Regions from separate parts of the Nodularia harveyana UHCC-0300 genome, predicted to be linked through region 2. Evidence: riboswitches for the same ligand, from Rfam matches in the RefSeq annotation. Region 2 holds a riboswitch; the other holds the start of a gene.
What was found. Region 2 has a riboswitch for cobalamin ahead of cobG (precorrin-3B synthase). Riboswitches for the same ligand answer to the same signal wherever they lie in the genome.

Region 1 (6,074 bases), on a different contig from region 2:
ACTCCACAACAAGCAGAAATGATCATAAATGATGCATCACAACAGCAGTATGAAAAGTTTATGGAAATTGCTAATAAACATGGGATAAAAATCTAATCTTTGCCCATAATTTAGTTCTCAGAGGTTTTGTCTGTTTGATCAGTCTCAGCCTCTGATTTCGTCACTAATAATTACCTAATTTTAAAACTCTTGCTAACTATTATTGGTTGCGGGAACCTTAACCGTAGTGATGATGCTGTGGGCGTAATTATTGCCCAACGTCTACAACAATATCTCCTGACAAATCCCCATCCTCATCTGCGAGTTTATGACTGTGGAACTGGGGGAATGGATGTCATGTTTAAAGCTAGAGGTAGCAAACAATTAATCATTATTGATGCTAGTTCCACAGGCTCGGAACCAGGTGCTATATTTAAGGTTCCAGGTAAAGAATTAGCAGCTTTACCAGAACCTAGTTATAATTTACATGATTTTCGCTGGGATCATGCTTTAGCCGCCGGACGGAAAATATTTGGTCAGGACTTTCCCGAAGAAGTGACAGTTTACCTAATTGAAGCTGCAAATCTCGATTTAGGACTAGAATTAAGTCCTGTAGTACAATCCGCCGCCGATTCTGTTTTTCAACAATTAACTAAGCTCATCAGCCAGTAAACTCAATTACGAATTACGAATTATAAATTACGCCCAATCACGATAAACTGCAAGTTCATCTACTCTCATTTCAAAAGGTATCCCTTGACTATCCGGGGGACAAACACGAATTTTAGCACTGCTAATAATGGAGTTGAGTAATGTTCCCATAGGGACGATTTGTTGTAAAACTCGCCAATTACTAACTTGATCAGGACATTCAATTACTAATGTCATGGCGTTAGCGCGGGTGGTGACATACCAGCGACAATTAGATAGCAGATTTTGAACGGTGCGATCGCATCCCTGATAAAAATACCTGCTAATGGAATATTCTAGTTGTTGTCGCAGTATAATATCTGCTGATGTCGGTTGTTTATGGTGAGAATCATCACTATTAAAAGAAAACTTATTGTTAGCCATCTCTGTTTTTAACCCTAATTATTTGCTAATAGCCATTGCGTAGAGAACATTTTTAAAAGCACTAATATTGCTAGAATTAATTCCCAGATAATTACATAGCAGTTTGATAACTTATATAGTCAGATGGAAAGAAAAAACTTACAGCACAATCTTGAGCGATCGCCTGATTCACACATAAGTAAACTGTTTATTCATTGAAATTACTGGCTTTCAGCAGATGCTTACCTTGATATAGTCTAGGTAATATCCCCTCTAATTAATGCACAACAAAAGACTCTGTTGCTATCCCTGGTTCAATTTTCCCCAGATATATAGATAATCTTCTGCACAAATAAACTGTTTCCGGAAATGTCTAATTGAATGTCTATTCCCAATAGTTGGATAAATTTTATCCTGGTCAAAGTTGATCTGTGGCTATGCTAGAGTTCATCTGTGCAGATAAGTAATAATGCTTAGTAGCATCATGTAAGTCCGTTACTAAATTATGAACTTTCGGCATTTTTAAGTAACCTTAATACCTCAATATCGCTAGCAAAATCTATGGCTCTCTGATCATCTATATTTCTTAAATTTAAGTTAGGTTTATGCTGTAAAAGTAATTGAGCTACACCTGTTTTTCCGGCTGAAGCTGCATACATTAACACAGTTGCACCATGATCATTTTGATTATTAATATTGATTTGAGCCGCTAATAGCAAACTCATTAAATCGTAATGATTGCCAAAACAAGCAAACCATAAAGCATTATTGCGGTCATGGTTTTTAGCATTAATATTTGCACCTAAATCAATTAATTCTTTAACAACTGCATAGACTCCTTCTCTAGTAGCTTTTATCAAAGCTGTATCACCATTTATACCTTGTTGATTTAAATGATCAGGATTATAGCCATTTACTATCAGCCATTGCTTGGTAACTGCACTGATTTTTTGTTTTTTGATCTGATTCATTACTAATCCTCGATATTCCTAAATTTACTCGTCAATTTAAATGACAGGTTATACCTACCATATTCAGGAAAAATTATGGTCTTCCAGATAATTAGAGTCCGCAAAACTCTAAAATGTGATTAATTCCAGACTTGTGAGATTTATTGCATACTTAAATTAATTAACTTTATTTAGGAAAAGATTTACGCAGAGTTCCGTGATTTTATGCTTGTATCTATTTGAGATTTTTCTCGATAGCTGCACCAAAATTTTGATGAAAATCTCTGAAACAATTCTGTAATGACTTGTCGTTGAGGTTTAGGTTCACTAGCAACAATTTAGCTTATCTATATATTATCACTCTGATAAGTTTAGATTATGAATGATTTATAAAGATCCCCAGATATATTCAGGAGGATTGGCTGAAGAAAATTTCAAAATGTCACTAAAAATACAGATCCATTTTTATAGATAGGAAATTTCATTTAGTTTTTCCCAGGACTTACGCAATAATTGCCAAAAATCTTGATTTATCTCACCGCCAAGCCGCCAAGAAAAGGTAGATTATGCGCGTAAGTCCTATTTCCATAAGAGTTATTGATAATTACTCAGATAACAACGACTGATGAGTAATAAATAAGTAACTAAATAAAAAATATACTGAGGAAATTGGGTTGATTTTGCTATGTGATAAAAATGACGAAAATATGTTAGATTTTAATAGGTTCGGTTCTAATAAAAATTAACTATTAGAGGTAACGGGGAAAGCTTGGTGTAAATCCAGCACTGTCCCGCAGCTGTAAACTAATTTTAGATTTTTAGTTTGAGATTTAAGACCCCAAATTTAAAATTGCGTAAGTCAGAATACCCGCCGATATATAAGTAAATTTAGCTAAAATCTACGAGGTATAGATGACAGCAGAACATATCATGTTTGTTTGTACTACTTGTGCGAGTAAGTGGGAGGATGGTAAACGTGTAGGTGAAAGTGGCGGAGAAAAACTGCTGAAACATTTACAAGCGGATTATTCCCAGTGGGAATTAAACAGGGAATTTGTGATTCAACCGGTTAAATGTATGAGCGCTTGCAATCGCTCTTGTGTGATTTCTTTCGCTGCGAATGGTAAATCTACTTATCTTTTTGGGGATATTGCGGCTGATTTATCACCGACAGAAGTTGCAGGTGTGTTCCAGTGTGCAGGTAAATATTATGCACACCCAGAAGGTTTGTTACCGTGGAGTGAACGTCCACAACCACTGAAATCCGGGGTTTTAGCCAACATTCCAGCAGTACCCGCGCCTACATCGAGTCAAGATTAAGTAGCTAAAATTACGATAGTTTTAAAGTATTGGGGCGATCGCATCTGAAGATAATCAACAGGGCGATCGCATAACTGATTATACTTTCCGCACTTCAGCGAAACCTAACCGTCACCCTAAATGCAAAAACCCAATTCAATTCATATTCCCAAAGCAACTCGTTACCAAAATGCAGCCATAGATTACTATATGGGACTCACCGGTTCCTCCTATCTACATTACGGCTATTGGGAAGTCATACCAAGCATTGGGGAAGAATTGACTTTAACTCATTTACGTACTGCCCAAGTAGCTTATACAACTAAACTGTTTAGTTTCATTCCTGAAGAAATCAAAACCGTTTTAGATGTCGGCTGTGGTATTGGTGGTAATGCAAAATTACTGGCGGAACGTGGTTTGAGTGTTGAAGGACTAGCACCCGACGCAGTGCAAAAAGAAAGATTTCTGCAAAATACTAACGGTAAAATCCCTTTTTATTTAACCAGATTTGAAGATTTTTCGGCTACATATAACTATGATTTAGTTCTTTGCAGTGAAAGTAGTCAATATATTGCTGTGGATGACCTAGCCGAAGGTGCAGCCCGGTTACTCAGTAATGGTAGTTACTTGCTAATAGCCGATATGATGAGGCTGAATGCGGAATACAAAGAGGGAATTTTTTCTAACTGTCATGTGACTAGTGAACTGAAAAACGCTTTAGAAAAAGCTGGATTTAAACTAATTAAAAGTGAAGATATTTCCCGATCAGTTGTACCAACAATTGATTTATGTCTGAATAATTTTCGGACTTTTGGAATAACGACATTTAAATATATTGCTGATGTTGTAAAAATCGCCGTTCCACCTTTATACACATTAGGAAATTGGGCTGTTAAACGTTGGCTAGATAAACCAATTGCTGAGGGTTTAGCTGCTAGGGAAATTTTTGACAAACATCTGTGTTACCAAATTCAACTCTGGCAATTATCCACAAAGATTTAACTGCACACTTCACATTTGACCCAAAAATTGTTAATTATTGGAAATGCGATCGCAAAAGTAGTACATCAGGAGTCAATAACTCATGAATTTCCGCCACTTTCCAGGTTCACAGCAATTACATAGCATTGTGTCTGCATCAATTTTTGAGATCCGTCAGGGTTTTGCAGCCAACTATAATTGCTTAACTGGAGTAGCTGTAGCTTTAGTTATTTCTGCTCCCACTTTAGCCTCAGCCGCACCTCTACGAGTTGGAGTAGTTGGATCTGCTCCCTTCGTAGTTGAAAAAGATGCCGATATTTCCGGAATTAGTGTAGAAGTATGGGAAAAAGTCGCTGAGTCTCAAAATCTAGAATATGAATTAATACCCCAATCGACGGTAGATAATGCTCTGCAAGTTGTAGAACAGCGAGAATTAGATTTATTAATTGGCCCCATCACCATTACTGCACAGCGCCTAGAAAAAGTTGACTTTACCCAACCTTATTTTTCTACAGAAATTGCCGTTTTAAGCAAAGATGATGATCCCAGTGTGTGGAGTCGAGTAAAACCTTTTTTTGAAACTGCGGTGTTAACTTCCATCGGGATATTAGTAATCCTTCTATTCGTAGTCGGAAATTTAATTTGGTTAGCCGAACGCCATCAAAATACTGAACAATTTCCGAAAAAATACCTTCACGGAGTAGGTAACGGAATGTGGTTCGCCCTAGTAACATTGACTACAGTCGGTTATGGCGATCGCGCACCTGTTACCCCAATGGGTCGATTCATCGCTGGAACTTGGATGGTATTAGCCTTAGTCACAGTCTCTTCACTCACAGCAGGACTAGCTTCCGCCATCACCATCGCCTTATCCGGTGATTCTACGGAAAGATTTAGCAGTCCTTCTAACCTAGAAGCATCCCGATTAGCAACTGTCGCAGGTTCATCTAGCGTTGAGGTAGTGCAGAACTATAGTAATCGAGTCCAACAATTACCCACCTTAGCCGCAGCAGTGGGACTATTATCTACAGAAAAAGCAGATGCAGTGGTATTCGACCGACCCGCTATGGAATATTACCTCAGCCAAAACCCCAAACTCAACCTAAAAATAACTAACTTATCTCTAGGAAATGAGCTTTATGGCTTTGTTTTACCCATTGATAGCCCCTTCAGAAAACAACTCAACATTCAATTACGACTCATGTCGGAAAATGGCTCTTTAGAAGAAATTGCCACTCGCTGGCTCAGTCAGACAGCAGAATTATCTCAAAGTTCGACAATCTAGCTATTCTCAATGTTCTAATTGATCATAAAAAAAGATGAAGGATCAAATGAATCCCTCATCTTCACAGCAGTGGTCAATCAAAAGATGATCAAACAGATAAATCTCGATAAAAACTGCTGTAACTAAACATTGCTAAGAGTAGCGTTCAAAGCAATACTCTACACAAGATATGCTTCTTGGTGAGTTTTAATTGTGCAATTAGAACGGGGATAAGTAACGCAAAGTAGAGCGAATCCTTTAGACACTTGCTCGTCATCTAAAAAGACTTGATCAGATTGATCAATTTCACCCTCAACTATTTTTCCCACACAACTAGAGCAAGAACCTGAATGACAAGAGAAAGGCAACTCAATATCATTTTCCTCTGCTGCATCCACAATGTTAGTGTCTTCATCCACTTCAATTGTGGTGTCGAGGTTTTCCTTTTTGCTGATTAATCTAACTTGGTAACTAGCCATTTTCCGGTTCTCCTCAAAAGTTATAGAATTACATGAATATCTCGCAGTTAATCGAGTTAACTTAAAACT
Region 2 (6,074 bases):
TAATTCCCGACAATCAGATTGGGATGACCTTGAAATTGAGTTAATAGTTCTTTTTCTGCGTCAATGGCAAATGTTTCTAAATAAGGCCAAATTTCATATTTAGAAATCCAATTGTTAGTAATATCAGGATTAAATTCCTTAAAGGGAACACGTAATATCCAAGCATTTTTAGTATCCTGGACTTTTTCTAGCGGTAAATTACATTCTGTACCTTCACAGTTAGGAATGAGTCTGGTGAGAATAATTACATGGGGTTGAATCCCTAAAAGGTCAAGACCGGCGAGTTTAATTTCTGCTTGGAGTTTATTTTCTAAGGTGCGGGCTTGTTCTAGGACATAAATGACTTGACCGAGTGTTTCATCTCTACCCATAACATCCTCTTGACCAACCCAACCGTATATGGAGACGAGAACCACGCGGAAAATGGCGGGAATACGGGCAACAAATGCTTCTAAAATGGCTGGTTTGGGACTGTAAATGAGTTGTTTTAACAGTTCTAGGGTTTGGGAGATGCGCCCAGCTGTATTACCCCATCCTGGTTCTAAACCGAGTTCCTGGAGGTGAGGGCGAAAATTAGCATAGGGTTCTTCTGGGGGTAGCTGATGCAGAAATTCTAGGGCTTCCTGAATTTGTTTAACTAAGTGCAGACTGCTGGGAATGCGATCGCTAATCAGTAGAGGTTTCTGATCGTAAGTCAGTCGATATAATGCTTGAAATAACACTTCTAGCCAATAACTGCTGTCATTAGATAGTTGTTCGCACAGATAACGGTTGAGAAAGGCTAGACCTTGACCAATATGTCTGGGGTCACTGATTCTGGTGGATTCTTCTGCAAAGGGTTGGAAATCAATTTCCAGAATGTTTGGTTCATAGCGGTTAACGAGGCGATCGCTTTGATCTAACCACGCTTGGGGTGTCATTGGCTCAAATCCAGAGAAATCCGGTTGGAGTCGCCACACTTCTTGATTCCCAATCCTCGGTCGAACAACAAACCAAGTACCGTCCCCTTCTAAAATGATTTCATGGGTATTATGAATTAGTCTACCGATAGCAGAAGAATGATAGAAGTAACTGGGCTTTTGGTATTCATCACAGAAGTGAGCAAAATTCTGTAAAATCTCGTTTCTTAAAAAGTAACATTGATCCGTAGCACTTAATTCTAAAATAAACTGACGCAGGGTAACTTTTTCATCACTGTTTAAGTAAGTCTCAAATAATTCATGCATGATCAATTTGATAACCTTAGAAGGTTAAAAACTAATTTTTGGCTTCCCTATCTCCGAGTCGCTACAGAAACAGCAACTATAATCTCAGAGGTACATTTTCCATTTGTATATGCATATGCTAGATAGTAGAAAAGCTTTTAACTTCTGACTGGGGGATGAAACCCCAGCAATAAAGTCTATACCTTGAGGTTTTGAATATGGTTGCTTCCCCAGAAATTTACGTCACCCCTGAAGAATACTTAGAACTAGAAGAGCAGAGTGACATTAAACACGAGTATATTGATGGTTATATCTACGCAATGGCTGGGGCGCTAGATTCCCATGTGACTATTGCTGGAAATTTGTTTGCGCTCCTCCGCAATCATGTACGTGGTTCAGGTTGTCGTGTTTACATCGCCGACATGAAAGCCCGCATTGAATCCCTGAATCGTTTCTACTATCCCGATGTTATGGTGACTTGCGACCAAAGAGACCAAGAAACGCCAGCTTATAAAAGATTTCCTAATTTAATTGTGGAGGTTTTATCTGATTCCACCGAAGCTTTTGACCGGGGAGATAAATTCGCCGATTATCAGCTACTAGAAACTCTAAAAGAGTATGTTTTAATTAATCAAAAACGTCAACGAGTCGAATGTTTTCGTCGTAATGAACAAGGACTGTGGGTTTTACAATCCTACACAGCAGAACAGAAGTCATTTCAATTCAATAGCATAGATTTTCAAGCCACCATGACAGAACTGTACGAAGATGTAGTGTTTGCATAAAAAAATCAAATTCTCATAACTCTTATTCCTTTCAAAACCTCCGCGCACCTTTGCATTTCAATTTTTAACCACCACCCATTGAGTAACAGGGGACATAGCCCGCCAACCTAAAAATTTACCAATAGGTTCTGCTCTTTGAATAGCAATCCGAGTTAAACTACCACCAACTTGGTCAGACCATTGAAATAATGTTTGTTCACCTTCAATAGTCACCACATTAGCCACTAACCGCCCACCTGGAAGTAATGCATTCCAACAAATATCAAACAGACCGGCTGCTGTGACTCCACCGCCGATAAATATGGCATCGGGTGTGGGTAAATCTGGGAGAATTAATGGTGCTTTTCCATTAATAACTTTGAGGTGGGGAGTTCCTAAAGCTGCGGCGTTGTCGGCTATGTAAGCTAGTCTAGCGGGGTTCTGTTCAATAGCGATCGCCCGACATCGAGGATCAGTCCGCATCCATTCAATGGAAATGGAACCACAACCCGCGCCGACATCCCAGAGTAATTGTCCAGGAGTGGGAGCTAATTTGGCTAAAGTCACCGCCCTGACTTCGGCTTTGGTTAACTGTCCATCATGGTGATAGGCGTGATCTGGTAATCCTGGTAATCTGGGTAAAGGTGTAATCCCATGATCTGCGATACATTCAACGGCGATCGCATTTAGAGGTGCAATTTCTGTTTCATCCCAATCTGCGGCTATACCTGCGACAATTCTTTCCTGAATACCACCCAGATGTTCTAAAACTGTAATTTTACTACCACCATAACCCCGATTCGTCAATATTTCCGCCACAATTGCCGGTGTGTCTTTACCCTCACTCAAAATCAAGATTTTAGCCTGGGGATAGATATAAGACTGGAGTAGGGAAGCCGGACGACCGCACAAACTTAAGGTTTCCGTTTCCGTTAAAGACCATCCCAATTTGGCACAGGCGAGGCTAAAGGTGGAAGGTGCAGGGATAATGGTAATTTCTGCTGGGGGAATTTGTCGGGTGATAGTGACACCAATACCGTAACAGCAGGGGTCGCCACTAGCTAAGACACAGATAGATTGACCGCGACGACCGATAATTTCGGCGATGGAGGTGCTAAGGGGTGATGTCCAGGCTAGTTTCTGGCTGGGGTGATCTGGGGGTAACATGGCTAAATGGCGATCGCCTCCCATGATTACTTCAGCTTGATCAATCAGAGAACGCGCGATCGCACTTACACCCTCTAACCCATCTTCCCCAATCCCCACAATTGATAGCCATTTCTGTGTCATAAAAGCTGTGATAATTTAACTAAATGTAGTGGCTTGTTCTGCGATTAATAACAGTTAATCCGCATTTTCTGGCAAACTAGGGATGCCGATTTTTGGGGAATCAAACCTCTAATGCAAGTGTGCTATAATGAATTAGCATTGCAATTGTGAAACAGGTAAAATATAGCAATATATATTTACTTGAGTTAATGAAAATTCATAATTAGGTTGAGTTTAATTGAAAATTAAAGCGTTGGATGTCAAAGCAGGCGATCGCATTATTGCCTATTGCAAAAACAAGATGCAAGTTTGCAAAGTCAAACGCATCTTAGAACCAGGTTCTAGCAATATCACACTATCGGTATTCACCTCTGAGCATTATCGTGGATGCTTAGTTTCCTGTGTAGTCCGATTTCAGTCAGACACCTTAGTTGATTTAGTGCAATAGAATTACTGAAATTTTACCGAATTAGCCCAGCTAAATGTCACCGGGTGACTCACTGGTTTGTCAATCAACTTTCCAGAAATACCCAAGTGCTATCTTTAACTGAATATTAAAAATATCCCCCATCCAGCGAGAGGAACACCGGATCGTGTTAAATTATTAAGGCTGAGAGTTGGGAAAGTCCGGTGAGATTCCGGGACTGTGCCGCAGCTGTAATGGTAAAGCGAAAGCAGAACATTCACTTTTTCACTTGCCAAGTCAGAATGCCAACCCTAGCAATGTCTTGAAGACACACCTAGTATCTACTACCTGCGTCGCACAGGGAAGGAGTTAATGTTTTGCTGTCCGGAGTTGCCTTATGTCCTGGCTTGTTTTATGATACACCTGCCCAAGATGGGATATTGTCTCGCATCAGAATACCAGGTGGTATTTTGGATAGTAAACAGTGCCGTGCGATCGCAGATATAACAGAAAATTATGGGGGTGGTTATGTGGATGTCACCAATCGCGCCAACCTCCAAATCCGGGAACTACGTTCGGGAATAAATCTCCCAGTTCTCCAGAATTTGCAAAATATAGGGATTGGTTCCCGCAATTTCGCTGTTGACCACATTCGGAATATCATGACCAGTCCCACATCTGGTATTGATCCCCAGGAATTAATTGATACCCGTCCCTTAATTCAAGACTGGGAAAATTATATCGCTACACATCCCAGCCTCGGAGGACTATCAGCCAAATTTAGTGTAGGCTTTGATGGTGGTGGTCAAGTTTCTGTGTGCGATCGCCTTAACGATATCATGTTTGCTGCTATTTTAATTGACAGTACAGTGTACTTTCGTTTGTATCTCAGCGTCGGTGTTAAGGGAAAACCACCCGTTGATATGGGAATTGTCTTATTACCAGAGTCATGTTTACCAGTTTTAGCCGCCTTAGCTGAAGTTTATCTTGATCATACCGATATTCAGAGTCGGCGCAAGCTGCGTTTACGAGAGTTGTTAAATAATTTGGGTTGTGAAACTTACCTCCAACAAGTTGAACAACGTCTAGGTTTTGAACTCACACCTCATCCACCGTTGTACAAAACCAGTTCTCCAGAAAAAAGTTTAAATTCCCACTATTCACATATAGGGATTCATCCCCAGCGACAGCAAGGCTTATTTTATATTGGTGTAGTTTTACCGTTAGGTAGGTTAGAAAGTCAGCAAATCAGGGGTTTAGCTGATTTAGCCGAAAAATTTGGTAGCGGGACTCTGAGGCTAACCCCTTGGCAAAATTTACTTCTGACAGATATTCCCCAGCGATCGCTAACTCATGTTAAAAGTGAAATTGCTGTTTTAAAATTAGATATTTCCGTAAATAATATCAATACCGCCTTAGTCGCCTGTTCTGGTAATCAAGGTTGTGCATCTTCCGCCACAGATACTAAAGGTGATGCTAAAGCATTAGCAAAATATCTCGAAACTCATGTTAGTTTAAATCACCCAGTTCATATTCACTTTAGCGGCTGCGAAAAATCTTGCGCCCAGCATAACCATAGTGATATTACCTTACTGGGGGACAACCTAGAATCAGAAAACGGCACTTTGGGAGCCTATCACATTTATGTTGGAGAAGGTGACAGCGAACAAAAATTTGGTCGTCAACTCTATCAATATGTCACTGTAGCCGAACTACCTGTATTGTTAGGGCAGATGTTACAAGTTTATCAAAATCAATGCCGAAATCCTGATGAATCCTTTCGAGAATTTGTGAATAGATATGAAATCGCCCAATTGCAGCCGTTATTTTCCCCAGTGACTTAAGGTTATTTATAAAACCCCATCCCTATCCCCAATTACTATTTTGCCATGTCTGACTACATCCGAGATGCTAACGAAATTTACAGTAAATCCTTTGCCATCATCAGATCCGAAGCCAAATTAGATGTGTTACCGCCAGATGTAGCAAAAGTGGCTGTCCGTCTGATTCATGCCTGTGGAATGACTGATATCGTCACCGACTTAGGATATTCTTCAACGGCGGTGCAAGTTGGACGCGCCGCCCTAGCCGCAGGTGCGCCAATTTTGTGTGATTGTCGCATGGTAGCCGAAGGTATTACTAGGAAGAGACTACCTAAAAATAACCAAGTTATTTGCACCCTCTATGATATGGAAGTTCCAGCACTGGCTAAACGCTTGAGTAATACCAGATCAGCTGCAGCTGTAGAACTATGGCGATTACACTTAGAAGGGGCAGTGGTAGCAATTGGGAATGCACCGACAGCCCTATTTCGCTTGCTAGATATGCTAGAAGAAGGAGTTCTGAAACCCTCCCTGATTTTAGGTTTTCCCGTGGGATTTGTGGGTGCAGTGGAGTCCAAAGCCGCACTAGCAGCAAATAGCAAAGGCG

Region 1: another riboswitch for cobalamin. It lies ahead of VB620_RS19635 (DUF1636 domain-containing protein); the one in region 2 lies ahead of cobG (precorrin-3B synthase).

The regions. Positions count from the first base shown of each region.
Region 1 covers NZ_JAYGHG010000046.1:16,085-22,158, reverse strand. The annotation lists gene VB620_RS19655 (hypothetical protein) at 1-96, shown strand, start outside; gene VB620_RS19650 (hydrogenase maturation protease) at 190-651, shown strand; gene VB620_RS19645 (hypothetical protein) at 679-1,053, opposite strand; gene VB620_RS19640 (ankyrin repeat domain-containing protein) at 1,536-2,003, opposite strand; cobalamin riboswitch at 2,693-2,872, shown strand; gene VB620_RS19635 (DUF1636 domain-containing protein) at 2,895-3,302, shown strand; gene VB620_RS19630 (class I SAM-dependent methyltransferase) at 3,423-4,283, shown strand; gene VB620_RS19625 (transporter substrate-binding domain-containing protein) at 4,366-5,547, shown strand; gene VB620_RS19620 (2Fe-2S iron-sulfur cluster-binding protein) at 5,706-6,005, opposite strand.
Region 2 covers NZ_JAYGHG010000020.1:3,746-9,819, reverse strand. The annotation lists gene VB620_RS12760 (sucrose synthase) at 1-1,226, opposite strand, end outside; gene VB620_RS12755 (Uma2 family endonuclease) at 1,424-1,990, shown strand; gene cbiE (precorrin-6y C5,15-methyltransferase (decarboxylating) subunit CbiE) at 2,048-3,259, opposite strand; gene VB620_RS12745 (hypothetical protein) at 3,477-3,686, shown strand; cobalamin riboswitch at 3,829-3,972, shown strand; gene cobG (precorrin-3B synthase) at 4,022-5,488, shown strand; gene VB620_RS12735 (precorrin-8X methylmutase) at 5,534-6,074, shown strand, end outside.